Regions from separate parts of the Bradyrhizobium sp. NBAIM14 genome, predicted to be linked through region 4. Evidence: predicted binding sites of a transcription regulator. Region 4 holds the regulator's gene; each other region holds the start of a gene.
The links. The regulator PhoB, encoded in region 4, activates phosphate uptake and scavenging genes when phosphate is short. The targets are predictions, from matches to a motif close to TGTCATNNANCTGTCAT.
Positions count from the first base shown of each region.

Region 1: a site for PhoB is predicted at 3,660-3,676, ahead of I6F28_RS15145 (DUF47 domain-containing protein). Genes of this name have one in related genera too.
Region 2: a site for PhoB is predicted at 2,348-2,364, ahead of phnF (phosphonate metabolism transcriptional regulator PhnF). Genes of this name have one in related genera too.
Region 3: a site for PhoB is predicted at 5,224-5,240, ahead of I6F28_RS26420 (DUF2794 domain-containing protein). Genes of this name have one in related genera too.

Region 1 covers NZ_JADYVQ010000005.1:168,878-176,344, forward strand. The annotation lists gene I6F28_RS15125 (ABC transporter ATP-binding protein) at 1-376, shown strand, start outside; gene I6F28_RS15130 (ABC transporter substrate-binding protein) at 433-1,653, shown strand; gene I6F28_RS15135 (branched-chain amino acid ABC transporter permease) at 1,729-2,592, shown strand; gene I6F28_RS15140 (branched-chain amino acid ABC transporter permease) at 2,594-3,562, shown strand; gene I6F28_RS15145 (DUF47 domain-containing protein) at 3,720-4,364, shown strand; gene I6F28_RS15150 (inorganic phosphate transporter) at 4,377-5,381, shown strand; gene sugE (quaternary ammonium compound efflux SMR transporter SugE) at 5,374-5,688, opposite strand; gene I6F28_RS15160 (peptide chain release factor 3) at 5,847-7,467, shown strand, end outside.
Region 2 covers NZ_JADYVQ010000007.1:178,014-185,480, reverse strand. The annotation lists gene phnE (phosphonate ABC transporter, permease protein PhnE) at 1-594, shown strand, start outside; gene phnE (phosphonate ABC transporter, permease protein PhnE) at 591-1,445, shown strand; gene phnF (phosphonate metabolism transcriptional regulator PhnF) at 1,582-2,313, opposite strand; gene phnG (phosphonate C-P lyase system protein PhnG) at 2,433-2,897, shown strand; gene phnH (phosphonate C-P lyase system protein PhnH) at 2,902-3,510, shown strand; gene I6F28_RS19580 (carbon-phosphorus lyase complex subunit) at 3,515-4,618, shown strand; gene I6F28_RS19575 (alpha-D-ribose 1-methylphosphonate 5-phosphate C-P-lyase PhnJ) at 4,615-5,511, shown strand; gene phnK (phosphonate C-P lyase system protein PhnK) at 5,504-6,301, shown strand; gene phnL (phosphonate C-P lyase system protein PhnL) at 6,324-7,022, shown strand; gene I6F28_RS19560 (alpha-D-ribose 1-methylphosphonate 5-triphosphate diphosphatase) at 7,035-7,467, shown strand, end outside.
Region 3 covers NZ_JADYVQ010000013.1:188,120-195,586, reverse strand. The annotation lists gene ccmB (heme exporter protein CcmB) at 1-121, opposite strand, end outside; gene ccmA (heme ABC exporter ATP-binding protein CcmA) at 201-803, opposite strand; gene acnA (aconitate hydratase AcnA) at 1,045-3,765, shown strand; gene I6F28_RS26425 (DUF1223 domain-containing protein) at 3,997-4,773, shown strand; gene I6F28_RS26420 (DUF2794 domain-containing protein) at 5,303-5,674, shown strand; gene I6F28_RS26415 (GNAT family N-acetyltransferase) at 5,820-6,350, opposite strand; gene I6F28_RS26410 (Bax inhibitor-1/YccA family protein) at 6,601-7,392, opposite strand.
Region 4 covers NZ_JADYVQ010000010.1:12,503-19,969, forward strand. The annotation lists gene argF (ornithine carbamoyltransferase) at 1-494, opposite strand, end outside; gene I6F28_RS22570 (aspartate aminotransferase family protein) at 494-1,702, opposite strand; gene I6F28_RS22575 (GcrA family cell cycle regulator) at 2,162-2,674, shown strand; gene phoB (phosphate regulon transcriptional regulator PhoB) at 2,966-3,673, opposite strand; gene phoU (phosphate signaling complex protein PhoU) at 3,696-4,412, opposite strand; gene pstB (phosphate ABC transporter ATP-binding protein PstB) at 4,424-5,245, opposite strand; gene pstA (phosphate ABC transporter permease PstA) at 5,242-6,087, opposite strand; gene pstC (phosphate ABC transporter permease subunit PstC) at 6,092-7,081, opposite strand; gene pstS (phosphate ABC transporter substrate-binding protein PstS) at 7,217-7,467, opposite strand, start outside.

The DNA of each region.
Region 1 (7,467 bases), on a different contig from region 4:
CGGTTTGCCGCTCGACCAGATCTTCGAGCTGTTCCCGAACCTGAAGGAGCGGCTGAACAGCCAGGGCACCAAGCTGTCGGGCGGCGAGCAGCAGATGCTGGCGATCGCGCGCATCCTACGCACCGGCGCGAGCTTCCTGATGCTGGACGAGCCGACCGAGGGTCTTGCACCCGTCATCATCCAGCAGATCGGCCATACCATTGCGCGGCTCAAGAAGGAGGGCTTCACGATCCTCCTGGTCGAGCAGAACTTCCGCTTCGCTTCCACCGTCGCCGACCGCTATTACGTAGTCGAGCACGGCAAGATCATTGACGGGTTTTCCAATTCGGAGCTTGCCGCCAACATGGACAAGCTCCACACCTATCTCGGTGTGTAGCCGAGCAGGCCGGACGATCGAGAGTAACTATCAAAGGAATATTGGGAGGTCGGATTATGAAGCACAGCATTTCGGCAATGTTGCTCGGGACGGCCCTGGCGCTCGGCGCGGCAGGCGGCGCGGTCGCGCAGGACAAGAACATCAAGATCGGCGTGCTGACCGACAATTCAGGACTTTATGCCGATCTCGGTGGCGCCGGCTCGACCGTCGCCGCACAGATGGCGATCGAGGATTCCGGGCTCGCTGCCAAGGGCTGGAAGCTCGACCTGATCTCCGCCGACCATCAGAACAAGCCCGACATCGGCTCCACGATTGCTCGGCAATGGATCGACGTCGAGAAGGTCGACATCTTCATGGATGTCCTGAACTCCGGCGTTGCGCTGGCGGTGAACAATATCGTCAAAGAGAAGAATTCCATCCTGATCAACACAGGTGCGGCGACGTCGGATCTCACCAACGCGCAATGCTCGCCGAATACGGTCCACTGGGTCTATGATACCTATATGCTGGCCAACAGTACCGGGCAGGCGCTGGTGAAGGCGGGCGGCGACACCTGGTATTTTCTCACCGCGGACTACGCCTTTGGCCATGCCCTCGAGCGCGACACCGCCGCGGTGGTGGTGAAGTCGGGCGGCAAGGTGATCGGCAACGTCAAGCATCCCCTGAATACCGCTGACTTCTCGTCCTTCCTGCTTCAGGCGCAGGCCTCCAAAGCCAAGATCATCGGCATGGCGAATGCCGGCGGCGACACCACCAACACCATCAAGCAGGCGTCCGAGTTCGGCATCGTCTCGGGCGGCCAGAAGCTTGCGGGTCTGCTGCTCTTCATCACCGACGTGCACTCGCTCGGTCTGAAGGTGGCGCAGGGCTTGAATTTCACCGAGACCTTCTATTGGGACATGAACGACGGCACGCGCGCCTTCTCCAAACGCTTTTCCGAGCGGATGAAGAACAAGGCGATGCCCTCGATGGTGCAGGCCGGCGTCTATTCGGGCCTGCTGCACTACTTCAAGGCGCTGGAGGCGATGGGCGGCAATCCGCATGACGGGGCCAAGGTGGTCGCCAAGATGAAGGAGATGCCGACCGACGATGCGTTGTTCGGCAAGGGAACGATCCGTGCGGACGGTCGCAAGCTGCATCCGGCCTATCTGTTCGAGGTCAAGAAGCCCGAGGAATCCAAGGGCCCCTGGGACTATTACAAGCTGATCGGCACGACCCCCGGCGACCTGGCCTTCCGGCCGCTGTCGGAAAGCGCCTGTCCGCTGGTGAAGAAGTAACGGTGAACGATGCGGGCCGGCGCGCAACGGCGCCGGCCTGTCTTTGAGGAATAGAAGGGACCGGGTGCGGGATCGATGCAGGCTCTCTACGCTCAGCTACTGGTGGGACTGATCAACGGCTCGTTCTACGCGCTGCTCAGTCTCGGGCTTGCCGTCATCTTCGGCATGCTCAACATCATCAATTTCGCCCACGGCGCGCTCTACATGATGGGCGCCTTCGTCGCCTATTTCCTGTTGAACCTTGGTGGCATCAATTATTGGTGGGCGCTGCTGCTGGCGCCGATCATCGTCGGCATCTTCGGCATGATCCTGGAACGGACCATGCTGCAATGGCTAACCGGGCTCGATCATCTCTACGGCCTGCTCCTGACCTTCGGCATCGCGCTGATCGTGCAGGGCGTGTTCCAGAACTATTTCGGCTCCTCGGGCCTGCCTTACGCCATTCCCGAGCAGCTCAGGGGCGGCATGAATCTCGGCTTCATGTTCCTGCCGATCTACCGCGGCTGGGTCGTCGTGTTCTCGCTGGCGGTGTGCCTTGCGACCTGGTTTCTCATCGAGAAGACGCAGCTCGGCGCCTACCTGCGCGCCGCCACTGAAAATCCGACGCTGGTGCGTGCCTTCGGCATCAACGTGCCGCGCATGATCACGCTCACTTACGGTCTCGGCGTCGGCCTTGCCGCGCTTGCCGGCGTGCTCTCGGCGCCGATCAACCAGGTGCGGCCGCTGATGGGTGCCGACCTCATCATCGTCGTGTTCGCGGTGGTGGTGATCGGCGGCATGGGCTCGATCATGGGCTCCATCATCACCGGCTTTGCGCTCGGCGTGATCGAGGGCCTGACCAAGTATTTCTACCCCGAGGCCTCCAACACCGTCGTGTTCGTGCTGATGGTGCTGGTGCTGCTGGTGAAGCCGACGGGATTGACGGGAAGGGCGGCCTGAGATGACAACCCTGACGGACGACACGCTTCCTGTGACCCCGCGCGCAATGCGCGACGAGATGATTGTATTCGCAGTGATGGCGCTGCTGCTCGCAGCGGTGCCGTTCACGGGCGTCTATCCGTTCTTCGTGATGCAGGCGCTGTGCTTTGCGCTGCTCGCCTGCGCCTTCAATCTGCTGGTCGGCTATGGCGGCTTGCTGTCGTTCGGCCACGCGATGTTTCTGGGCACGGCCGGCTATTGCAGCGCGCATGCGCTGAAGGTCTGGGCGCTGCCGCCCGAGCTCGGCATTCTCGTCGGCGTCGCCGCGGCGTTCGTGCTCTCGATCGTCACCGGCTACATCTCGATCCGACGCCAGGGCATCTATTTCTCGATGATCACGCTGGCGCTGTCGCAGCTCCTGTACTTCATCTATCTCCAGGCCCCGTTCACCCATGGTGAGGACGGCATCCAGGGCATCCCGCAGGGACGCATGTTCGGCGTGCTCGATCTGTCCAAGCCGACGGTGCTGTACTATGTCGTGCTGGTCGGCTTCCTCGCCGGCTTCCTCCTGATCTTCCGCATCATCAACTCGCCGTTCGGCGAGGTGCTGAAATCGATCCGCGAGAACGAGCAGCGCGCGATCTCGCTCGGCTACCGCACCGACCAATACAAGTTCCTGGCCTTCGTGCTGTCGGGGACGCTCGCCGGACTTGCCGGTGCGCTGAAGGTGTTCGTGGCGCAGAACGCTTCGCTCACCGACGTGCACTGGACGATGTCGGGCGAGGTCGTGCTGATGACGCTGGTCGGCGGGCTCGGCACCGTTTTCGGTCCCGTGGTCGGCGCCTTCGTGATCATCGCCATGCAGCAATATCTGGCCGGCTTCGGCCAGTGGGTGACGGTGATCCAAGGCGCGATCTTCGTGGTCTGCGTGCTCACCTTCCGCCGCGGCGTCGTCGGCGAAATCGCGCATTACTTCCGGCGATCGCTCTAAGTAACTGGTATTGCATCAGTTTCATTGATGCATGAAAGCGGTGGATGATCCGGCTCCGCGGGCGTGAGGCGACACGCGCGCGGATCGAAAATGGTCTATGACAGTTTTGTGACAGCCCTTGCGGGCCTGACCATTTTCCAACCGGTAGTTTGTCCCCATGATGCGATGGTTTCGTGCGTTCCTGCCCAGGGAAGAGCGGTTCTTCGACCTGTTCGACCGCCATGCCCAGACCGTGATCCAGGGCGCGGTCGCGCTCCAGGGCATGCTCAACGGGGGCGAGGAGACGCCGGTCTATTGCCAGCGCGTCAACCAGTTCGAGAACGACGCCGACAATATCACCCGCGAGGTGCTGACGGCGGTGCGCCGCACCTTCATCACCCCGTTCGACCGCGGCGACATCAAGAACCTGATCACGTCGCTGGACGATGCCATCGACCAGATGCAGCAGACGGCCAAGGCCGTGATGCTGTTCGAGGTGCGCAGTTTCGAGCCGCCGATGCGCGAGATCGGCGGACTCTTGATCGAATGCGCCAATCTGGTCGGCCGTGCGCTGCCGCTGATGCAGGAGATCGGCAAGAACGTCGCCATGCTGACCGCGATCACCGAGGAGCTCGGCAAGCTCGAGGGCCGTGTCGACGATCTCCACGACATCGGCCTGAAGGAGCTGTTCCTCAAGCATCGCGACGGCAATGCGATGGACTTCATCGTAGGCGTCGAGATTTACGACCATCTCGAGAAGGTCGCCGACCGCTTCGACGACGTCGCCAACGAGATCAACAGCATCGTCATCGAGCAAGTGTAGGGCAGGGCCGCCGTGGATGCTGCGTTGGCTTTTCCCGTCCTGGTCGGCCTGATCGCCGTCGCGCTGCTGTTCGATTTCCTGAACGGCCTGCACGACGCCGCCAATTCGATCGCGACCATCGTTTCGACCCGCGTGCTGCGACCGCAATTCGCGGTGTTCTGGGCCGCGTTCTTCAATTTCATCGCCTTCCTGGTGTTCGGGCTGCACGTCGCCCAGACCATCGGCACCGGCATCATCGATCCTGCGGTCGTCGACGCCCAGGTGATCTTCGCAGCCCTCGTCGGCGCCATCGTCTGGAACCTCGTGACCTGGGCGCTCGGCATTCCATCGTCGTCGTCGCACGCGCTGATCGGCGGGCTCGTCGGCGGCGGCTTGGCCAAGGCCGGTATTTCGGCCGCGGTGTGGAGCGGCCTGTCCAAGACCGTGCTGGCGATCGTGCTGTCGCCGCTGGTTGGCTTCCTGCTCGCAATGGCGCTGGTTGCGATCGTGTCCTGGGCCTCGGTGCGCTCGACGCCGTTCGCGGTCGACCGCGCCTTCCGCATCCTGCAATTCGTCTCCGCTTCGCTCTATTCGCTCGGCCATGGCGGCAACGACGCGCAGAAGACCATGGGCATCATCGCGGTGTTGCTCTATTCGCAGGGCCATCTCGGCAGCGAGTTCTCGGTGCCGTTCTGGGTGGTGCTGTCGTGCCAGGCGGCGATGGCGCTGGGCACGCTGATGGGCGGCTGGCGCATCGTCCGCACCATGGGCCTGCGCATCACGAAATTGACCCCGATGCAGGGCTTTTGCGCCGAGACCGGGGGCGCGGTGACTCTGTTCATGGCGACCTACCTCGGGGTTCCTGTCTCGACCACCCACACCATCACCGGCGCCATCGTCGGCGTCGGCGCCGCCCGCCGCGTCTCGGCCGTGCGCTGGAACGTCGCAAGCTCCATCGTCTATGCCTGGGTGATCACGATCCCGGCCTCAGGCATCGTGGCCGCGCTGACCTGGTGGGTGGTCCAGCTCGTCAAGTGACGAGCTTCAGTCCGATGATGCCGGCGACGATCAGGCCGATGCTGGCGAGGCGGAAGGCCGTCGCCGGCTCGCCGAACAGAACCATGCCGAGCGTCGCGGTGCCGACCGCGCCGATGCCGGTCCAGACCGCATAGGCGGTTCCGACGGGCAGGGATTTGAGCGCAAATCCGAGCAGGATGACGCTGCCGGCCATGGCCGCGAGCGTGACCGCGGACGGGACAAGCTTGCTAAAGCCCTCGGTGTATTTCAGGCCGATGGCCCAGGTGATCTCGAGGAGACCGGCGACGAACAGGATGCTCCAGGCCATGACGACCCTCCATTCAAGGCAGGGTCGTCCCCGCGGCTGGTGTGCTGATGGGCAGGGAGGTCGTCCTCCCAAAAGGGGGATATGGGGCTGGCCGGAAACCTTCGCAATCACCAAATGAGGCTTGATCAGGCCCGTTTTCCCTGCCACACGCTCCCGCCATGTCCGACATCGCCGCCACCACAGCCGAATCGCCGGCCCGTTCCCCGCTTGCCGCCGAGGTGGCGAGGCGGCGGACCTTTGCGATCATCTCCCATCCCGACGCCGGCAAGACCACGCTGACCGAAAAGCTGCTGCTGTTCGGCGGCGCCATCAACCTCGCCGGCCAGGTCAAGGCCAAGGGCGAGCGGCGCAACACGCGTTCGGACTGGATGAAGATCGAGCGCGAACGCGGCATCTCGGTGGTGACCTCGGTGATGACCTTCGAGTTCGAAGGCCTCGTCTTCAACCTGCTGGACACGCCGGGCCACGAGGACTTTTCGGAAGATACCTATCGCACGCTGACGGCGGTCGATTCCGCCGTGATGGTGATCGACGCGGCCAAGGGTATCGAGGCGCGCACCCGAAAGCTGTTCGAGGTGTGCCGTCTGCGCGACATCCCGATCATCACCTTCATCAACAAGATGGACCGCGAGAGCCGCGACGTGTTCGAGCTGCTCGACGAGATCGAGAAGACGCTGGCGCTCGACACCACGCCGATGACCTGGCCGGTCGGCCGCGGCCGCGACTTCCTCGGCACCTATGACGTCGTCAATGGCGGCGTGCGCCTGCTCGAAGGCGGTGGCGCCAAGACCGGCGCGGCGCTCGAGATCGAGATCGAAGAGCTCGCCAAGCTCAACGCCAATCTCGATGTCTCCGCCGTGAAGGACGAGCTCGAGCTCGTCACCGAGGCGTCGAAGCCGTTCGAGCTGGACGCGTTCCGCGAGGGACATCTGACGCCGGTCTATTTCGGCAGCGCGCTGCGTAATTTCGGCGTCGGAGACCTCCTGGAGGGCCTCGGCAAGTTTGCGCCCGAGCCGCGCGCGCAGGACAGCGACCAGCGCAAGGTCGAGGCCACCGATCCGCGCATGAGCGCCTTCGTGTTCAAGATCCAGGCCAACATGGATCCCAACCACCGCGACCGCATCGCGTTTGCGCGCCTGTGCTCGGGCAAGCTCAGCCGCGGCATGAAGGCCAAGCTCGTGCGCACCGGCAAGAGCATGCCGCTGTCGAGCCCGCAATTCTTCTTCGCGCAGGACCGCTCGGTCGCGGACGAAGCCTTCGCCGGCGACGTCGTCGGCATTCCCAACCACGGCACGCTGCGCATCGGCGATACGCTGACCGAGGGCGAGGATTTCAACTTCGTCGGCGTGCCGAGCTTCGCGCCGGAAATCGTCCGCCGTGTCCGTCTCACCGACGCGATGAAGGCGAAGAAGCTGAAGGAAGCGCTGCAGCAGATGTCGGAAGAGGGCGTGGTGCAGGTGTTCCGCCCCCGCGACGGCGCCCCGGCGCTGGTCGGCGTGGTCGGCGCGCTGCAGCTCGACGTGCTCAAGGCCCGGCTCGAGGCGGAATATTCGCTGCCGGTCGAGTTCGAGGTCAGCGAGTTCCAGCTGGCGCGCTGGGTCTCCTCGGAGGACCGCAAGAAGCTCGACAGCTTCATCGCCGCGAACAATTCGAGCATTGCCGACGATGTCGATGGCGATCCCGTCTATCTCGCCCGGAACGAGTTCTACCTCGGCTACACCCGGGAGCGTGCCGAGGGCATCGAGTTCAGCAACGTCAAGGATGTCAAGAAGAAGGGGT
Region 2 (7,467 bases), on a different contig from region 4:
GATACGTTGCTGATAGCCTATATGGGCACCCTCTCGGGTGCGCTGTGCGGTTTTGCGCTTTGCTTCCTCGCCTCGGCCAATCTCGTGAAATCAGGAACGACTGTTTTCGTCACCCGGCGCGTTCTGGAGTTTTTCAGGACCGTGCCGGAGATCGTGTTTGCCCTGATCTTCGTGCTGGCCTTTGGTCTCGGGCCGCTGCCGGGCGTTCTGGCGATTGCAATCCATACCGCCGGAGCGTTGGGCAAGCAATTCGCCGAGGTTGTCGAGAACATCGACAGCAAGCCGGTCGAAGGGGTGGCGGCAAGCGGGGGCAGCTGGGTTCAGGTTGTTCGGTTCGGCGCGTTGCCTCAGGTCCTCTCGAACTTCGTGAGCTATGCCTTGCTCAGGTTCGAGATCAACGTGCGTGGCGCGGCCGTGATGGGCTTCGTCGGCGCCGGCGGGATCGGCCAGGATCTGATCGAGGCGGTTCGCAAGTTCTACTTCACCGACGTCAGCGCCATCCTGCTGCTCATCGTCCTTACCGTCATGTTGATCGACTTCCTGACGGAACGGTTGCGACACCGCCTGCTCGGGCTGGAGGGAAGCACCCGATGAGCTCCTTCAGTTTTGAAAACCGGGCCGGCATTGCCCATCGGTATCCCGACGTCTTCCGGACCGATTGGTGGCAGCGGGGAAGGATCGCAATACTCGTCGGCGGGACGGTCGGGCTGTTCCTGTTCGGGATCGTCCAGCTCGATATTCCCTTTAATCGGCTCTCCCTGGGCATGGTCAGGCTGGGCGAATTCGTCCAGCTCATGTTGCCGCCCAACCCGGGTTCTTGGGCGGAGGTTCTGAAATATCTGCATGCGCTCGGAGAGACGGTGTCGATCGCGTTTCTCGGCACCCTGGGCGGCGCGCTGCTCGCGCTGCCGGTATCCCTGCTGGCGGCGCGCAACGTGGTTGCAAACCGGATCATCCGCCTATTGACGCGTCGTGGCCTCGATACCATCCGTGGAGTCGACACTTTGATCTGGGCACTGATCTGGGTCGGCGTCGTGGGGCTGGGGCCGTTTGCCGGCATCCTGGCCGTGATCTGCAGCGATTTCGGAACGTTCGGCAAGCTGTTCTCGGAAGCGATCGAGGTCGCCGAGAAGAACCCCGCGGAAGGCGTTCGGTCATCGGGCGGCAACCATCTCCACAGCGTCCGCTTCGGATTGCTGCCGCAGGTGTTCCCGGTCTTGCTGAGCCAGGTGCTCTACTATTTCGAGTCGAATACGCGATCGGCGACGATCATCGGAATCGTTGGCGCTGGCGGCATTGGCCTTCAGCTTGCCGAACAGATCCGGGTGCTGGAATGGCAGAAGGTATCGTTTCTGATCCTGCTGATCCTGGTAACTGTATCGTCGATCGACTGGATTTCCGGCAAGCTGCGCTTCGCGATCATCGGCAAGCGGACGGTCGCCTAACGTCGTGCTGCAGTCTTATCCGTTCCGATTGGATCGGAACGGAGCTCTGATTTTTGTTCTGACGCGTTTTCTCGACGCAAATCGTTTCCACCCCGGATCAAGTCCGAGGGCAGGCTTCGCTGGAAAACGCTCTGATCTAAGCGTTCTCCACCAAAAACTCCACCCGCTCTGCCGCAAAGCGCGAGTGCTTCGTCACCAGCGGCTTGCCCGTGAGATCGTGGTCGGTGGCGTCGACCACCAGGATCGGCCGCCCCAGCGCCAGGTCGAGCCGTGCGGCGTCGCTCGCGTCGACAATCCCCGCGGTGATTCTCGTTGCGCCACGGCGATAATCGCGGACGCCGAAATGCTCCAGCAGCTTCGTCATCGAGCGCGTTGCCGCGAACACGGCGCCTGCATCCGGGAACAGGTCAGCCGAGAGCCAGGTGGTGGAAACACAGATCGGGGTGCGGTCGGCGAGGCGAATCGCCTCGATCCGCACCAGCGGCGCGCCGGTCTTCAATCCCAGCTCTCGTGCGAGCTCGCGCGTCGCAACGTCATCGGTCGCCTCGATCAGCCGGCCATGCGGTTCGCGGCCATCGGCGCCGACGATCTCGGAGAAGCGCGTGCGCGAGCGCAAGGGATAAGCGAGCTTTTGCGCCTCGACATAGGTTCCGCTGCCGCGCTCGGCGCGCACCAGGCCGCGCTCGGCGAGGGCTGCCAACGCGCGCCGCACGGTGTGGCGGTTGACGCGATAGGTTTCGGCGATCTCCATCTCGCCCGGCAATTTGTCGCCGGCCGCAAAGCGGCCGTCGGCGATGCCGCGCTCGATGCCATCGGCCACGAGGCGCCATAGCGCGACGCCCGAGGAGGCTGTGTCCTGCATGCTCATGTCGCGGGAAACCCTACTCCAGAAATCACAGCATTGTCACGAAACAGTCATGGCGCGTCCGTATGAAGTTGTCTATTATCATAGACAACTTCGGTGCGGCAAGTTCTGTAGAAGGTTCGATGGACCAAGTGACCCAGCACAACGACCAGCAAGCCCAGCGCAAGGCCGCAATGGCGGTGCTGGCGCACGCGGAGGCGGGCGAGATCGCCGCTCGCCTCCGCAACTTGGCCCTCCCGGACCATCAGGATCTGCGCACGCCCGAGAACGGCCTCGTCATGCTGCGCGGCCGGGTCGGCGGCGACGGCGCGCCGTTCAATCTCGGCGAAGCGACGGTGTCGCGCGCCGCGGTGCGGCTTGCGAGCGGCGAGGTCGGGTTCGGCTACACGCTCGGCCGCGACGGTGAGAAGGCGCGGCTGATCGCGCTGTGCGATGCGCTGGTGCAGTCCCGCGATTTCGGCGGAGCGGTGGAGCGCGACGTTATCGCGCCGTTGCGCGAGCAGCTTATGGTCAGGCGCAAGCAGGCGGCGGCAGCGGCCGCCGCGACGAAGGTTGATTTCTACACCATGGTGCGCGGTGAGGGGTGAGATCATGACCACGATTGCGGAGCTGCCGCCCGGTTTCGCCGACAAGGTGCTGTCGGCGCAATCGACCTTTCGCTCGGTCATGGACGCCATGGCGCGGCCGGGCTCGGTCCAGCGCATCGTTCCGATGGCGGGCGCGCCTGATACGATGATGCGAGGCACCGCCGCGATCGCGCTGACGCTGTTCGACCACGACACGCCGCTCTGGCTCGACGCACGGATGGCGGAAAGCGCGGACGTGACGAAGTGGCTGAAGTTCCACACCGGCGCGCCGGTCGTGCAGGATTCGTCGATCGCTTCCTTCGCGCTCATCAGTGACGGCGGCGCCTTGCCTGCGCTCGAGCGCTTCGCGTTCGGCACCAGCGAGTATCCGGACCGTTCGACCACGGTGGTCATCCAGGTCGACAGCCTCGCCGCCGGGCGCAGCTTCGAACTGCGCGGCCCCGGCATTGACGGTGTCGCCACGCTGCAGGCGTCGATCAAGCCTTTCGACCTGTTCGAGCGCCTGCATATCAACGAGGCGCTGTTTCCGCGCGGCATCGATGTGGTGCTGGTCGCCGATGACGCTGTGGTCGCGATCCCCCGCACAACGCGAATCGTGAGCAAGGGAAGCTAGAAGCATGTATGTCGCAGTCAAAGGCGGCGAACGCGCCATCGAGAACGCCCATCGCCTGCTCGCGCATAAGCGGCGCGGCGACCAGAGCGTTGCGGAAATCACGCTCGACCAGATCTCGGAGCAGCTCGGCCTGGCCGTCGATCGCGTCATGAGCGAAGGCTCGCTCTATGACCGCGAGCTCGCGTCGCTTGCGATCAAGCAGGCGCGCGGCGATTTGATCGAGGCGATCTTCCTGGTTCGCGCCTTCCGCGCCACGCTGCCGCGCTTCGGTGCCAGCGAGCCCGTCGACACCGGCACCATGCGGGTGCAGCGGCGGGTGTCGGCGACCTTCAAGGACATTCCCGGCGGCCAGATCCTGGGGCCGACCTTCGACTACACGCACCGCCTGCTCGATCCATCGCTCGCCCAAGGTTTTGTGCCGGAGAGGCCGGCTGCGGCCGAAGCCTCCACCGCGCCGACGCCGCGCGTGACAGACATTCTCGGCCGCGACGGGCTGATCGAAGCATCGCCGGAAGCCGAGGACGGCGCCAGCGTCGGCGATCTCACCCGCGAGCCGCTGAATTTCCCCGCGGACCGTGATTTGCGCCTGCAAAACCTCGCGCGTGGTGACGAAGGCTTTCTGCTCGCGATGGGCTATTCCACCCAGCGCGGCTACGGCCGCAACCATCCCTTCGTCGGCGAGATCCGTTTCGGCGAGGTCGAGGTCGAATTTGTCGCGGAAGATGTCGGCTTTGCCGTGCCGCTCGGGGCGATCGAGCTGACCGAGTGCCAGATGGTCAACCAGTTCAAGGGCTCCGCGACCGAGGCGCCGTGCTTCACCCGCGGCTATGGCCTCGCCTTCGGCCAGAGCGAGCGCAAAACCATGTCGATGGCGCTGGTCGATCGCGCGCTGCGCGCCCGTGAGCTCGGCGAGGAGGCGCTGGCCCCGGCGCAGGACGAGGAGTTCGTGATGTCGCATTCGGACAATGTCCAGGCGACCGGCTTCGTCGAGCACCTAAAGCTGCCGCACTATGTCGACTTCCAGTCCGAGCTCGGCCTGCTCCGAAAGTTGCGGCAAGAGTTTGCCGATGCCAATGCGCCCGATGCCATGAAGGAGGCCGCGGAATGAACGCGCCCGCCTACAACTTCGCCTATCTCGACGAGCAGACCAAGCGCATGATCCGCCGCGCGATCCTCAAGGCGATCGCCATCCCCGGCTATCAGGTGCCGTTCGCCAGTCGCGAAATGCCGATGCCGTATGGCTGGGGCACCGGCGGCGTGCAGGTCACCGCCGCGATCCTTGGGCCTCAGGACGTGCTGAAGGTGATCGACCAGGGCTCGGACGACACCACCAACGCGATCTCGATCCGCAAATTCTTCGCCAAGACCGCGGGCGTTGCGACCACGACGGCGACGGACGAGGCAACCGTGATCCAGACCCGTCACCGCATCCCCGAGACGGTGCTGAACGAGAACCAGGTGCTGGTCTATCAGGTGCCGATCCCCGAGCCGTTGCGCTTCCTCGAGCCGCGCGAGACCGAGACGCGGCGCATGCACGCGCTAGCCGAATACGGCCTGATGCATGTGAAGCTCTACGAGGACATCGCCCGTTTCGGCCACATCGCCACCGCCTATGCCTATCCGGTCAAGGTCAACGCGCGCTACGTGATGGACCCGTCGCCGACGCCGAAGTTCGACAATCCCAAGATGGACAATTCCCCGGCGCTGCAATTGTTCGGCGCCGGCCGCGAGAAGCGCATCTACGCCATCCCGCCCTACACCCAGGTGGTGTCGCTCGATTTCGAGGATCACCCGTTCGAGCCCTACCGCTTCAACGCGCCCTGCGCGCTCTGTGGCGCGGAGAATTCCTATCTCGACGAGATCGTGACCGACGACAAGGGCGGGCGCATGTTCGTCTGCTCGGATACCGATTATTGCGAGGGCCGCCAGGCCGCCGGCCATCACGGCAGCCTCAGTGCCGCGCCGTACAAGGATAAGGCGCAGGAGGCCGCGAATGGCTGATCAGAATCTGGTCGAGAACGACGAGCCGCTGCTGGTCGCAAAATCCCTCAGCAAGTCGTTCGGCCGCATCAATGCCTGTCGCGACGTGTCGTTCTCGCTCTATCCCGGCGAGGTGCTGGCGATCGTCGGCGAATCCGGCTCGGGCAAGTCGACGCTGCTGCAAATGCTGTCGGGCCAGCTCGCGCCGAGTGCAGGCCATGTGTCCTATCGGATGCGTGATGGCGTCACCCGCGATCTCACGACGCTCGGCGAGGCCGAGCGCCGCTTCCTGTTCCGCACCGATTGGGGCTTTGTGCATCAAGACCCCGCGCAGGGCCTGCGCATGGCGGTCTCTGCCGGCGCCAATGTCGGCGAGCGGCTGATGGCGGTGGGGTGGAATCACTACGGCCGAATCCGTGAGACCGCGTCGGATTGGCTGACGCGCGTCGAGATCGACGTCGCGCGCATCGACGATGCGCCGCGCACCTATTCCGGCGGCATGCGCCAGCGCCTCCAGATCGCCCGCAACCTCGTTACCGAGCCGCGGCTCGTGTTCATGGACGAGCCGACCGGCGGCCTTGACGTATCGGTGCAGGCGCGCCTGCTCGATCTCTTGCGCAGCCTCGTCGCCGAGCTGAACCTCGCCGTCATCATCGTCACCCACGATCTCGCGGTGGCGCGCCTCTTGTCGCACCGCGTGATGGTGATGAAAGGCGGCCGCGTCATCGAGACCGGTCTCACGGACCAGGTGCTCGACGACCCGCGCGAGCCCTATACCCAGCTCCTCGTCTCCTCGATCCTGCCGCCATGAACTTTACGATATGAGCTTTCCAATGACCGCCATGATCGACATCACTGACGCCGGCAAGACCTTTACGATGCACCTGCAGGGCGGCATCGAGCTGCCTGTCGTGCGTGGCGTGACCTTCCAGGTCAATCCAGGCGAGTGCGTCGTGCTGTCGGGGCCGTCGGGCGCCGGCAAGTCGTCCATCCTGAAGATGATCTTCGGCAATTATCGCTGCGATAGCGGCTGCATCGGCATCCGCCATCGCGGCAAAGTGGTCGATCTTGCCACCGCCGAGCCACGCCAGGTGCTCAACATCCGCCGCTCCACCATCGGCTATGTCAGCCAGTTCCTGCGCGCGGTGCCGCGCGTCGCCACCATCGACGTCGTCGCGGAGCCGCTGATCGCGAATGGCATGAGCCGGACTGAGGCACAGGCGCGCGCCGGCGAGCTGCTGCATCGTCTCAACATCCCCGAGCGGCTCTGGCAGCTTCCCCCCGCGACCTTCTCCGGCGGCGAGCAGCAGCGCGTGAACATCGCCCGTGGCTTCATCTCGGAGCTGCCGATCCTGCTGCTGGACGAGCCGACCGCCTCGCTCGATGCGGCCAATCGCGCCGTGGTGGTCGAGCTGGTCGCTGAAAAGAAACGTCAGGGCGTCGCCATGGTCGCCATTGTCCATGACGACGAAATCCGTCATTTGATTGCCGACCGCATCGTCGACGTCACCGGCTTTGCCGCCGCGGCCTGAAGGAATGGGGAAATGAAGAAGGAATCCGTGATCGCCAACGCCAGGATCGTGCTGGCTGACCGGGTGATCGAACAGGGCTGGCTCGCGCTTGCCGACGGCCGCATTGCGGAGATCGGCGAGGGGAGGGCGCCCGCGGGTGCCGAGGATGCCGGCGGCGATCTGATCATGCCCGGCCTGATCGAACTCCACACCGACCATCTCGAGGCGCATTACGTACCGCGGCCAAAAGTGTTCTGGAATCCTGTCGCCGCCGTCATCTCCTATGACGGCCAGCTCGCGACCTCGGGCATCACCACCGTGTTGGATTCGCTCCGGGTCTGGCGCGAGGACGGCGCCGAGGAGGTCGATGGCCGCGCCGGCGTGCTCGCCGCCGCGATCACCACCGCGCGCGAGGCCAACCTGCTGCGCGCCGATCACTTCCTGCATCTGCGCTGCGAGATCCCGA
Region 3 (7,467 bases), on a different contig from region 4:
CGACCGCGAACGGCATCAGCACCACCACGGTCAGGAAGAACAGCACCCCGATCAGCGCCCCGCCGCCGACGCGAAGCGCAATCCGGATGTCCCGGCGGATGAGGGCGGCGAGGGGGGTCATGCGGGGCTCCCCTCGCGCGTCGAAGGCGGTGCAAGCGGGAGAGGGTTCAGCCGCTCGGAAAGCTGAGGGTGCATCGGAATCACGCGGTACCCCCGATCCGCAGCTCCCGCGATTGGATGCCGAGCGGGGCATGCGTCGCGGCAACGATCATGCCGCCGGCGGCCAGATGCACGCGCATCAGGCCGGCGAACATGTCTTGACCGGCGACATCAAGCGCATTGGTCGGCTCGTCCAGGAGCCAGACCGGGCGGCGGACGGTCAGCAGCCGGGCCAGCGAGAGCCGGCGGCGCTGTCCCGCGGACAGGAATCCGGCGGGCAGATGGGTGGCGTGGTCGAGTCCGACCTCGGCGAGGCTCTCGGCCGCATCGAAACGCTCGCCCCCGAGAAAATCAGCCCAAAACGCCAGGTTTTCGGCCACGCTCAGCGCCGGCTTCAGGGCATCGCGATGGCCGAGATAGTGGCACTGCTCCGCCAGGGTCAGTTCGCCGTCGCCGCCCTCCAGCGCGATCGTCCCGCCGGCCGGCACGAGCAGGCCTGCGATCAGCCGCAGCAGCGAGGTCTTGCCCGATCCATTGCGGCCGACGACCGCGACGGCCTCGCCCGAGCCGGCCGCGAAATCGAGCCCGGCGAACACCTCGCGGCCGCCCCGCACGCATCTCAGCCCGTGACCGGACAGCCGCATGTCGCCTTGGTTCAGTCCGCTCACAGCCAGGCCTCAGGAAATCTTGGGGTAGCGCATGGGAATTTTTGGCTCGCGAATTGCTGCGGCACGATAGTGGCTGTGGCGGCGCGGTTAGAAAGCTTCTATAAGCCCGGAACTACTTGATGCAGCAACTCAACCTGCCCCTGCAAGCGGCCCAGCCTGATACGCTGACGGTGTTAAAATACCCTGCCGGGTATAACTAGCAATTGGGATCTCCTCCATGACCTCGCTCGACAGCTTCAAATGCAAAAAGACTCTCAAGGTCGGCGCCAAGACCTATGTCTATTACAGCCTGCCCACCGCCGAGAAGAATGGTCTGAAGGGAATTTCGAAACTTCCCTATTCGATGAAGGTCCTGCTCGAGAATTTGCTGCGCAACGAGGACGGCCGCTCGGTCAAGAAGGAAGACATCGTCGCGGTCTCGAAATGGCTGCGCAAGAAGTCGCTGGAGCATGAGATCGCCTTCCGCCCGGCGCGGGTGCTGATGCAGGACTTCACCGGCGTGCCCGCGGTGGTCGACCTCGCCGCGATGCGCAACGCGATGCAGAAGCTCGGCGGCGAGCCTGAGAAGATCAACCCCTTGGTGCCCGTCGACCTCGTCATCGACCACTCCGTGATCGTGAACTTCTTCGGTGACAACAAGGCCTTCGGCAAGAACGTCACCGAGGAATACAAGCAGAACCAGGAGCGCTACGAGTTCCTGAAGTGGGGCCAGAAGGCGTTCTCGAACTTCTCTGTCGTGCCGCCCGGCACCGGCATCTGCCACCAGGTCAATCTCGAATATCTGGCCCAGACGGTCTGGACCAAGAAGGAGAAGATGACGGTCGGCAAGAAGACCGGCACCTTCGAGGTGGCCTATCCCGATTCGCTGGTCGGCACCGATTCGCACACCACCATGGTCAACGGTCTTGCCGTGCTCGGCTGGGGCGTCGGCGGCATCGAGGCGGAAGCCTGCATGCTCGGCCAGCCGCTGTCGATGCTGCTGCCCAACGTCGTCGGCTTCAAGCTGAAGGGCGCGCTGAAGGAAGGCGTCACCGCGACCGACCTCGTGCTCACCGTGACGCAGATGCTGCGCAAGCTCGGCGTGGTCGGCAAGTTCGTCGAGTTCTTCGGCCCGGGCCTTGACCACCTCTCGGTCGCCGACAAGGCGACCATCGCCAACATGGCGCCCGAATACGGCGCGACCTGCGGCTTCTTCCCGGTCGATGCCGCCGCGCTCGATTATCTCAAGACCTCCGGCCGTGCCTCGGCCCGCGTCGCGCTGGTGCAGGCCTATGCCAAGGCCCAGGGCCTGTTCCGCACCGCCAAGTCGCCCGACCCCGTGTTCACGGAAACGCTGACCCTCGACCTCGGCGACGTCGTGCCGTCGATGGCCGGGCCCAAGCGTCCCGAAGGCCGCATCGCGCTGCCCACCGTCGCGGACGGCTTCTCGCTCGCACTCGCCAGCGAGTACAAGAAGGCCGAGGAGCCGGCCAAGCGCTTCCCCGTCGAAGGCAAGAACTTCGACATCGGCCATGGCGACGTCGTGATCGCCGCGATCACCTCCTGCACCAACACCTCGAACCCGAGCGTGCTGATCGGCGCCGGCCTGCTCGCGCGCAATGCGGCTGCGAAGGGCCTCAAGGCCAAGCCGTGGGTGAAGACCTCGCTCGCCCCCGGCAGCCAGGTGGTCGCGGAATATCTCGCCAATTCCGGTCTGCAGCCCGATCTCGACAAGGTCGGATTCAACCTGGTCGGCTTCGGCTGCACCACCTGCATCGGCAATTCCGGTCCGTTGCCCGAGGAGATCTCGAAGTCGATCAACGACAATGGCGTCGTCGCGGCCGCCGTGCTCTCCGGCAACCGCAACTTCGAAGGCCGCGTTTCGCCGGATGTGCAGGCGAACTACCTGGCCTCGCCGCCGCTGGTGGTCGCCTACGCGCTCGCGGGCAGCGTCACCAAGAACCTCGCCACCGAGCCGCTCGGCGAGGGCAAGGACGGCAAGCCGGTGTACCTGAAGGACATCTGGCCGACGACCAAGGAGATCAACGCCTTCATGAAGAAGTTCGTGACCGCGTCGATCTTCAAGAAGAAGTATGCCGACGTGTTCAAGGGCGACACCAACTGGCGCAAGATCAAGACAGTCGAGAGTGAGACCTATCGCTGGAACATGTCTTCGACCTATGTGCAGAACCCGCCCTACTTCGAAGGCATGAAGAAGGAGCCGGAGCCGGTCACCGACATCGTCGAGGCGCGCATCCTCGCCATGTTCGGCGACAAGATCACCACCGACCACATCTCGCCGGCCGGCTCGATCAAGCTCACCTCGCCCGCCGGCAAATATCTCAGCGAGCACCAGGTGCGTCCGGCCGACTTCAACCAGTACGGCACGCGTCGCGGCAATCATGAAGTGATGATGCGCGGCACCTTCGCCAACATCCGCATCAAGAACTTCATGCTGAAGGGCGCGGACGGAAACATCCCCGAGGGCGGCCTGACCAAGCACTGGCCCGACGGCGAGCAGATGTCGATCTACGACGCCGCGATGAAGTACCAGGAAGAGAAGGTGCCGCTGGTGGTGTTCGCGGGTGCCGAGTACGGCAATGGCTCCTCGCGCGACTGGGCCGCCAAGGGCACGCGCCTGCTCGGCGTGCGCGCCGTGATCTGCCAGAGCTTCGAGCGCATCCACCGCTCCAACCTGGTCGGCATGGGCGTGCTGCCGCTGACCTTCGAGGAAGGCACCTCCTGGCAGTCGCTTGGGCTAAAGGGCGACGAGAAGGTGACCATCCGCGGCCTCGTCGGCGACCTCAAGCCGCGCCAGAAGCTGACCGCGGAGATCGTCTCCGGCGACGGTTCGCTGCAGCGCGTTTCGCTGCTCTGCCGCATCGATACGCTGGACGAGCTCGACTACTACCGCAACGGCGGCATCCTGCACTACGTGCTGCGCAAGCTCGCGGCGTAAACGCGGATTTGTGAATGATGGCTCACTGCGAAGTGAGTAGAAGCCTTAACGAAGGCGGCCTATCAAAGGCCGCCTTCGCGCGTTTGCGGTACGCTTCAGATGGGCCCGCCCGGCGGAAAACCTCCCTTTGGACGGTGGCCCGGATGGATGAATGTACCGCGCCCCGTAAGACTACGGTGACCATCCGGCGATAAGATTTCCCTCTGAGAGCAACGGTGTGCGGCGTTCGACATGACGACAATGACGGCTTCCCATCTGATTCCACGTTGGTCCGGCGCCCTCTGGTCGGGAGCTCTCGGCATATGTGCGATCATCGCCGTCATTCGTCCTGCCGAAGCTGAACCCCGCGCCGTCGTCGAATTGTTCACCTCGCAGGGCTGCTCCTCCTGCCCGCCCGCCGACCAGATCATCGGCGATCTCTCCAAGGACCCCTCCGTCATCGCGCTGAGCATGCCGATCGATTATTGGGACTATCTCGGCTGGAAGGACACGCTGGCGGATTCGCGCTTCTCTGCACGGCAGCGTGCCTATTCGCGCATGCGCGGCGACCGCGAGGTCTACACGCCGCAGGTCGTGGTCAACGGCTCCACCCATGTCATCGGCAGCGATCGCACCGGCATCGAGAACGCGATCGGCAAGACCGACAAGGGCACTGGCGTGATGAGCGTGCCGGTGACGATGTCGCTCTCGGGCAAGCAGATCAACGTGTCGGTAGCCGCAAGCAAGGAGCCCACGGTCTCGCGCGGCGAGGTCTGGATCTGCTCGATCGCGAAGTCGGTGCCGATCGCGATCACCCGCGGCGAGAACAAGGGACAGCAGGTCACCTATCACAACGTGGTGCGCAGCCTGCTCAAGGTCGGCGACTGGACCGGCCGTCCGGAGAGCTGGACGGTGCCGATCGAGAACCTCACGCGCGACGGCGTCGACGGCGCGGTGGTCTACGTCCAGGACGGCAGCCGCGAGAGGCCGGGCCCGATGCTGGGTGCGGCCTACACGTCGCTGCATTGAAGCAGGCAGAACGTCTCAGCAATTGATGCTCGTCATTCCGGGGCGCGCCTCTTGGCGCGAACCCGGAATCCATTTCTCAGCTTGTGTGATGGTAAATGGATTCCGGGCTCGCGCTTCGCGCGCCCCGGAATGACGGCAGACCGGAAACATCTCGGCACAAACAAAAAAGGACCAACTTGCGTTGGCCCTCCTTGTCGTGCGTACAGACCCGATCCTGTTCGACCCCGGGGGGCTGGGGGCTGAGGAATCCGGAACCGAAAGGACCGGGTCAACGCACGTCACCCTTTTCGCAGTGCAGGGCGGCAGGCGGTTGGCGGAAAAGCGGCGATACTATGATTCCTGCTAACGATCCCGTGACGGTTTGCCGCGACGGAGTTCCACCCTTGCGTGGGCCCTTATGCGACGCCGATTCGATAGGTCGAGCCCCTTGCGATGCGGAACGGTTGGCGCAATCATGCAATTGTCACGAACGCGGTTCCGGGACGATCTTGGCGGACGCGGGTAGCCGTGCGATGAGGAGGCGCTTCCCATGAGTCTGACGTCGGAGGATGCCGATCCGAGCGAGCAGCGCGCGGCGGCGCGTCCTGCCGCGGCGCATGCGCAGCCGAACCGGGTGACGTTCAACCGGCTCGAGCTGCACCGGATTCTCAATCTCTACGGCCGCATGGTCGCCGACGGCGAATGGCGCGACTATGCCATCGACTTCCTGAAGGACCGCGCCGTGTTCTCGGTCTATCGCCGCGCCTCGGAAGTGCCGATCTATCGCATCGAGAAGGACCCGCGCCTCGCGCGCAAGCAGGGCATGTACAGCGTGATCTCGGCGACCGGCCTGATCCTGCGTCGCGGCCACGAGCTCGAGCGGGTGCTGCTGGTGATCGATCGCAAACTGGCGGTGGTGTAGACGAACCATCGATCGTCATTCCGGGGCGCGACGAAGTCGCGAGCTGGTGCGCAATTGCGCACCCGAGAATCCATCCCTCCACCGCCCCTGCCGTTCAATGGATTCCGGGTTCGATGCTGCGCATCGCCCCGGAATGACGGATGAACTACTTCCCCGGCACCGTGCTTGCGCCCTCGCCGAGGTCGCGTTGCATCATCACGGTGTCCAGCCAGCGGCCGAATTTCAGCCCGACACTGGGATGTGTGCCGATCATCTTGAAGCCGCACCTTGTGTGCACGCCGATCGACCCGGCATTGGCGGAATCGCCGATGACAGCGATCATCTGGCGAAAGCCGCGCGCTTCGCATTCGACGATCAGCCGTTCCAGCAGCATTGAGCCGACGCCGCGGCGGTGGAAGGACGGATCGAGATAGATCGAGTTCTCCACCGTGAAGCGATAGGCGGGCCGCGGCCGGTAGGCGCCGGCATAGGCATAGCCGGCCACGCGGCCGTCCAGCATGGCGACGAAATAGGGATAGCCGCCGTCGATCAGCGCGCGATAGCGGCGCGTCATTTCCGAGAGGTCGGGCGGCTCCAGCTCGAACGTCGCCGTGCCCTCGCGGACGGCCTGCTGGTAGATGGCGGTGACGGCGGGGAGGTCGGCCTCGGTGGTGGGCCTGATATCGGGTGCGGACATGGGGGAAGGATAGAGCGTTCCCTGAGGGGCCGGAAGAGGCTGCGCTGCCTCCACACCCGTCATTGCGAGCGCAGCGAAGCAATCCAGAAATGCATCTGCGGAGGGGCTCTGGATTGCGTCGTCGCATCGGCGCAAAATTGCTGCGCAATTTTGTCGCGAGCTCCTCGCAATGACGGGGAGAGGCCGTACCCTCAAAACAAAAACCCCGGCCTTTCGGCCGGGGTTCGTGTCCGTTCTCTCGTCTCAGAGCTTACTCGCGCTGGCCGAGGAGCTGCAGCAGCAGCGTGAACAGGTTGATGAAGTTCAGGTACAGCGACAGTGCGCCGGTGATGGCCGAACGCTCTGCGACGTCACCGCCGGCCGAGGCATAGCCGTAGATGTAGTCGTTCTTCAGCCGCTGGGTATCCCAGGCGGTCAGGCCCGAGAACACCAGCACGCCGACCACCGACACGATGAACTGCAGCATCGAGCTGGCCAGGAACAGGTTCACCAGGCTGGCGAGAACGATGCCGATCAGGCCCATGAACAGGAACGAGCCCATGCCGGTCAGGTCACGCTTGGTGGTGTAGCCGTAGAGGCTCAGCGCACCGAAGGTCGCCGCGGTGATGAAGAACACCCGCACGATCGAGGTGTGCGTGAACACCAGGAAGATCGACGACAGCGAGATGCCCATCAGCGCCGCGAACACCCAGAACAGGATCTGGGCGGTCGAGGGTGCCAGACGGTTGATGCCCGCCGAGATCACGAACACCATCGCGAGCGGCGCCAGGATGAACAGCCACTTCAGGGGGCTGACGAACATGGCGTAGCCGAACGGTGTCAGGAACACCTTGCCGACGCGGACGGCGTCCGCCGTCGGAACGTCGGTCACGGCGGCCATGTAGACGCCGAGCGCGGCAAGGCCGGTGATGGCCAGGCCAATGCTCATGTAGTTGTAGATGCGCAGCATATAGGCGCGCAGGCCGGCATCGACCGTCGCGGCGTCAACACGCCCGGCGGCCCTGCCGAAAGGAGAAGCGTAGTTACGGTCTAGGTCCGACATGGTCGAATTCCCGTTGGTTGGTCCGGTCCGGCACGAGGGTCGCCATGCCGCCGGTTCGTCAAATTCTATCTCGGA
Region 4 (7,467 bases):
TCGCCGGTCCAGGCCACCGTCTTGCCCTCGATCGGGCCGCGATGTTCCTCATAGGTCATGAGGTCGGCCATCACCTGGCAGGGATGCGAACGCCGCGTCAGACCGTTGATGACGGGCACGGTGGCGTTGGCCGCAAGCTCCAGCAGCGCATCATGGTTGAGGATGCGGATCATGATGGCGTCGACATAGCGCGACAGAACCCGCGCGGTGTCGGCGATGGTCTCGCCGCGGCCGAGCTGCATCTCGGCGCCGGTGAGCATGATCGCCTCGCCGCCGAGCTGGCGCATGCCGACGTCGAACGAGACGCGGGTGCGGGTCGAGGGACGCTCGAAGATCATCGCCAGCGTCTTGCCTTCGAGCGGCCTGACCGGCTGCTGCGCCTTCTGCTTCGCCTTCATCGCCGAAGAGGCGGCGAGCATGCTCTTGAGCTCCGAGAGCGGCAGCTCGTTGATGTCCAGGAAGTGCTTGGGAGCTTTGTTGGGCGTCGTGCTCATCAGCTTGCCGCCCGCTTGGTCTGGCTGGAGGAGATCGCAGCGCAGGCGCGCTCTAACCGGCCGACGCTGTCCTCGATCTCCGCTTCCGTGACGATCAGGGGCGGCAGGAAGCGCACGACATTGTCGCCGGCCCCGACGGTGAGCAGCTTTTCGGCGCGCAGCGCCGCGACGAGATCGCCCGAGGGCACCACCGCTTTGATACCGATCAGGAGGCCCTCGCCGCGCACCTCGCTGACGATTTCGGGATGACGATCGATCACGGAGGCGAGCTTCTGCTTGAGCAGCAGCGACATCTTCTGCACGTGGTCGAAGAAGCCGGGCTTGAGCATGACATCGAGCACGGCGTTGGCAGCCGAGATCGCGAGCGGATTGCCGCCGAAGGTGGAGCCGTGCGAGCCGGGCCCCATGCCGGCCGCCGCGTCCGCGGTCGCCAGCACCGCGCCGATCGGAAAGCCGCCGCCGAGCGCCTTGGCGAGCGACATCGCATCCGGTGTGACGCCGGTGCGCTTGTAGGCAAAGAGCTCGCCGGTGCGGCCCATGCCGGTCTGCACCTCGTCGAAGGCGAGCAACAGGCCGCGCTCGTTACAGAGTTCGCGCAGCGCCCTCAGGAAGGCGTGAGGTGCAGAACGAACGCCACCCTCGCCCTGGATCGGCTCGATGAGAATGCCGGCGGTGTGCGGACCACTCGCCTTCTTCACGGCGTCGAGGTCGCCGTGCGGCACCTGATCGAAGCCGTCCATCGGCGGACCGAAGCCCTCGAGATATTTCGCAGAGCCGGTGGCGGCGAGCGTCGCCAGCGTGCGGCCATGGAAGGCACCCTCGAAGGTGATCATGCGGTAACGCTCCGGATGCCCCTTGGAGAAGTGATGGTGGCGCACCAGCTTGATCACGCCTTCCAGCGCCTCGGCGCCGGAATTGCAGAAGAACACGAAGTCCGCAAAGCTCTCATTGCAGAGGCGGCTTGCGAGCTTCTCGCCGTCAGGGCTCTGGAACAGATTCGACATGTGCCAGAGCTTGGTCGCCTGCTCCTGCAATGCCTTGACCAGCGCGGGATGGACATGGCCGAGCGCATTCACCGCAACACCCGAGGTGAAATCGAGATAGCGATCGCCGTTGGTCGCGATCAGCCAGCAGCCTTCGCCGCGCTCGAAACCGAGGTCGGCCCTGGCGAAAACGGGGAGCAAATGCGGCGCTGCGCTGTTAGTCATGACGTCACTTGAATGTTGCGGACGGTGTGAGGCATGCATTGCGCGACGCACCATCGACCGGCCCCGGAAAACGAAACGTGCCGCCTTTTAAGGGCGGCACGTGGCACTATCTTATGCCTGGCAAGACGGGTGTCAATGCCGCCCGGAAAGCCTCGCGAAACGCTGATTCCGTAGTCTTGCGGTGCCGATTTTGCGGGTTTTTCACCACGGAACATGTGGAAGCGAGTCGGCGGACTCTTGCGCGGGAGTCACGCCATATTGTAGCGTTTGGACTGTCAGATACGACATCTCGTGCAGCAGTTCTGATCCCAGAAGTCCTCATGTACCGGCGTAAACGTTCGGGCGTCTTGAGCGCGCCCGGCGAGCCTTAAGGGATTCTGACGGCACGGGTTTTTCAAGGCTAAAGCATTCGCTGCGAAGGCCCCAGGATGGCAGGCGCGCAGCGAGGGAAAGGGTGCAATGACGGTTTTGACCTGGTCCGATGATCGCGTCGAGCAGCTGAAGAAGCTCTGGGAGGCCGGACTTTCGGCCAGCCAGATCGCGGCGGAGCTCGGCAATGTGACCCGCAATGCCGTGATCGGCAAGGTGCACCGGCTCGGCCTGTCCGGCCGCGCCAAGAGCCCTTCATCGGCAGCGCCGCGGCCGCGCAAGGCACGGCCCGCGCAGCATATGATGCGGGTGACCCGCCCCGTCGCGCGCGGCAACACCGCGCTGGCGCAGGCCTTCGAGGTCGAGTTGGAAGCCGAGCCGGTTACCTACGACAACGTGGTGCCGATGAGCCAGCGGCTGTCGCTGCTGGAATTGAACGAGGCGACCTGCCACTGGCCGGTCGGCGATCCCTCGAGCCCGGATTTCTTCTTCTGCGGCGGCAAGGCGCTCTCCGGCCTGCCCTATTGTGCCCAGCATTCGCGCGTGGCCTATCAGCCTGCAGCGGATCGCCGTCGCGCAGCACCGAAACCGGGCACGCGGTGAGGTTGCGGAATTTCCTGATCGCCAAGCTTTGATCGCCAAGCTTGATCGCCAAGGCTGCAGCCGTCACACGATGACGGCTCCCAATCACTCCGGTGTCATCCCCGCGAAGGCGGGGATCCATAACGCAATCGTTGCGCGAGATGGTCACTCCGAGTCTTCGCCAAACCACGTCCTGTGGCTGATCGCGACGAGCGCGCGCGCTCGCGCTGAGATCCCGGGCTCGCGCTGCGCGCGCCCCGGGATCACGACCGAGATTGTTGCCGCGGCCGAGAACCAACAACTCGCCCGATCTTACGTCTGCTCAGCCTTCGCGAAGCGATCGTCCAGCGCGTAGCCGGCGCCGCGGACGGTGCGGATCGGGTCCTGCTCGCGGCCAAGGTTGAGCAGCTTGCGCAGGCGGCCGATATGGACGTCGACGGTGCGCTCGTCGATGTAGATGTCGCGGCCCCAGACGCTGTCGAGCAGCTGCTCGCGCGAGAACACGCGGCCGGGATGCTCCAGGAAGAACTCCAGCAGGCGATATTCGGTCGGACCGAGATCGATCGGCCGGCCCGAGCGCGCCACGCGGCGCTTGTCGCGGTCGAGCTCGATATCGCCATAGGCGAGCACGGTGGCGAGGCGCTCGGGGCTCGCGCGCCTGAGCAAGCCCTTCACGCGCGCGAGCAGTTCCGGCACCGAGAACGGCTTGACGATGTAATCATCCGCGCCGGTGGCAAGCCCGCGCACCCGCTCGCTCTCCTCCCCGCGCGCGGTGAGCATGATGATCGGCAGCTGTTTGGTCTCGGGCCGGGTCCGAAGCCGCCGGCACAGCTCGATGCCCGACAGGCCCGGCAGCATCCAGTCGAGCACGATCAGATCGGGAATGTGCTCCTTGAGGCGGGTGTCGGCGTCATCGCCGCGCATCACCGTCTCGACGTCATAGCCGTCGCCTTCGAGGTTGTAGCGAAGAAGCTCGGTGAGAGCTTCCTCGTCCTCAACCACCATAATGCGTGCGCCCATGTGGTCGTAGCTCCTTAAGTCGTCAGGTGTTCGGCACCGTCGTGGCGAAGGTCGTCATGTCGCCCTTCGGCCGCTTGTCGGTGATCGCCTGGCCCTCGATCATGTAGAACACGGTCTCGGCGATGTTGGTGGCGTGGTCGCCGATCCGCTCGATGTTCTTGGCACAGAACATCAGGTGGATGCAGAACGAGATGTTGCGCGGATCCTCCATCATGTAGGTGAGGAGCTCGCGGAACAGCGAGGTGCAGATGGCGTCGACTTCTTCGTCGCCCTTCCACACCGCCATCGCCGCCGGCAGGTCGTGCGCGGCATAGGCGTCCAGCACCGACTTGACCTGCTGCTGCACGAGGTCGGTCATGTGCTCCAGGCCGCGGAACAGCTTGAGCGGATGGAAATCCGTCTCCAGCGCCGCGACGCGCTTGCCCATGTTCTTGGCGAGATCGCCGATGCGCTCGAGATCGGTCGCAACGCGCATCGCGCCGACGATCTCGCGCAGGTCGACGGCCATCGGCTGGCGGCGGGCGATGGTGAGCACGGCGCGCTCCTCGATGCGCTTCTGCAGCGCGTCGAGCTCGACGTCGGTGGCGACGACGCGCTGGCCGAGCGCGACGTCGCGGCGGATCAGCGCGTCGACGGAATCGACGATCATGCGCTCGGCGATGCCGCCCATCTCGGCGACCAGGCGGGTGAGCTCCTGAAGGTCGCTGTCGAAAGCCTTTACGGTATGTTCAGAACCCATGTTCCGTCTCCTCAGCCGAACCGGCCGGTGATGTAATCCTGCGTGCGCCGATCGCTCGGCGACGTGAAGATCTTGCTGGTGTCGTCGAACTCGATCAACTCGCCGAGATACATGAAGGCGGTCTTGTCGGAAACGCGCGCCGCCTGCTGCATGTTGTGGGTGACGATCGCGATCGTGTAGTTCTCGGACAATTCCTGGATCAGCTCCTCGACCTTGGCGGTCGAGATCGGGTCGAGCGCCGAGCAGGGCTCGTCAAACAGGATCACCTCGGGCCGCACCGCGACGGTGCGGGCGATGCAGAGACGCTGCTGCTGGCCGCCGGAGAGCGACAGGCCGGAGGCATTGAGCTTGTCCTTGACCTCGTTCCACAGCGCGCCACCGCGCAGCGCCTTCTCGACGCGGTCGTCCATCTCGGACTTGGAGATCTTCTCATAGAGACGAATGCCGAAGGCGATGTTCTCGTAGATCGTCATCGGGAACGGCGTCGGCTTCTGGAACACCATGCCGACCCGGGCGCGGAGCAGGTTGAGGTCGAGCTTGGGGTCGAGGATGTTGGTATGGTCGAGTAACAGCTGACCGTCGGCGCGCTGGCCCGGATAGAGGTCGTACATCCGGTTGAAGATGCGCAGCAGGGTGGACTTGCCGCAGCCGGACGGGCCGATGAACGCCGTGACGCGGTTGGTGCCGAGCGCCAGGTTGATGTTCTTCAGCGCGTGGTGGTCGCCGTAGTAGAAGTTGAGGTTGCGCGCCGTGACCTTGGCGGGCGCCTCGGGCAGGGGCTGCGAGCCGGGATGAACGGACGGTGCGCTGACGGAAACAGACATTTCACTCATTTTGCAGTCCTCTCGGCGCCAAGGATGCGCGCGCCAATGTTAAGGGCAAGCACGGTCAGGGTGATCAACAGCGCACCGCTCCAGGCGAGTTGCTTCCAATACTCGTAGGGGCTCTGCACGAAGTTGTTGATGGTGACAGGCAGGTTCGCCATCGTCTTGTTCAGGCCGAGGCTGAAGAACTGGTTCGACAGTGCCGTGAACAACAGCGGCGCGGTCTCGCCGGCGACGCGGGCGGTCGCCAGCAGCACGCCGGTGATGAGGCCGGAGCGCGCGGCACGATAGGCGATGCGCTTGATCACCAGCGAGCGCGGCAGGCCGAGCGCGCTGGCAGCTTCGCGCAACGGATTCGGCACCAGCAGTAGCATGTCTTCGGTGGTGCGCACGACGACCGGGATCACGATGACGGCAAGCGCCAGCGCGCCCGCAATCGCCGAGAAGCCGCGCATCGGCACCACCACCGCGCCATAGATGAAGAGGCCGATGATGATCGAGGGTGCCGACAGGAGAATGTCGTTGATGAAGCGGATCACCGAGGTCAGCTTGTCGTTGCGGCCGTACTCGGCGAGATAGGTGCCGGCGAACAGGCCGAGCGGCGCGCCGATGCCGACGCCGATCACGGTCATGATCAACGAGCCGACGATGGCGTTGCGCAGGCCGCCCTCGGTCGATCCGGGCGGCGGCGTGTCAGCTGTGAAGACCTGGAGGTTGAGCCCGGCCAAGCCGTTGTAGAGCAGCGTGACCAGGATCAGCGCGAGCCAGGTGACGCCGAAGGCGGCGGCTGCGATGCAGAGGCCGCGAATGACGATGTCCCAGCGGCGGCGGCGCGAATAGATCGGGTTCATGGCTTCACTTCCCGGCCTTGGTTTCGAGGCGCAGCAGCATCAAACGGGCGGCAGCGAGCACGAAGAACGTCAGCACGAACAGCAGGAGGCCGAGCAGGATCAGGCCGGACTGGTGCAGGCCGTCGCTCTCGGCAAATTCGGAGGCGATCGCCGCCGAAATCGTCGTGCCCGGCGCGAAGATCGACGAGGAGATCCGGAACGAGTTGCCGATGATGAAGGTCACCGCCATGGTCTCGCCGAGCGCCCGGCCCAGCGCCAGCATGACGCCGCCGATGATGCCGACGCGGGTGTAGGGGATCACCACGCTGCGGACGACCTCCCAGGTGGTGCAGCCGACGCCGTAGGCGGCTTCCTTCAGCACCGGCGGCACCGTCTTGAACACGTCGACCGAAATCGAGGTGATGAAGGGCAGCACCATGATGGCGAGGATCAGCGCGGCGTTGAACAGGCTGAGATAGGACGGGGGCCCTGCGAAGATCGCGCCCAGCACGGGGACGCCGTCGAACACCCTGATCATGAAAGGCTGGAAGGTGTTGGCCAGGAACGGGCCGAGCACGAAGAAGCCCCACATGCCGTAGATGATCGAGGGGATGCCGGCGAGCAGCTCGACCGCCATGCCGATCGGGCGGCGCAGCCATTGCGGGCAGAGCTCGGTGAGGAAGATCGCAATGCCGAGACCGACGGGAATGGCGATCAGCATCGCGATGAAGGAGGTGACGAGCGTGCCGTAGATCGGCCCGAGCGCGCCGAGCACCGGCGGATCGGCCGAGGGCGCCCAGCGCTGCGTCCACAGGAAGGAGATGCCGAACTCCTGGATCGCCGGTAAGGCGCCGACGATCAGCGAGATGATGATGCCGCCGAGGATCAGCAGCACCGAGATCGCGGACAACCGCGTGATCCAGTAGAAGGTGACGTCGCCGAGCTTGAACGCGCTCAAGGCCTTGGCGCGATCATATGGACCGGCAGCATCAATCACATTGCTCTCAACAGCCATCTCAGCCACGCCGATCCCCTATACCCGTTTTATGTACGCTTGTTGTTGGTGGCGCGCTCCGGATGCGGCAGGAGGCCGATCCGGAGCGGAGATCTTGCAGCGTCCCGGAACCGTGTCCGGGACACATATAGCGCCTTAGCTCTTGATCTCGGCAGCCCAGGTCTTCTCGATCTGCTGGACGACGCTGTCCGGCATCGGAATGTAGTCGAGCTCCTCGGCCATCTTGCCGCCGTTCTTGAAGGCCCAGCGGAAGAACTTGATCGCTTCCTGCGCGGCCGCCTTGTCGGTGGCGGACTTGTGCATCAGGATGAAGGTCGCCGCCGTGATCGGCCAGGACTTCTCGCCGGGCTGCTCGGTCAGGATGACGTAATAGCCGGGAGCCTTGG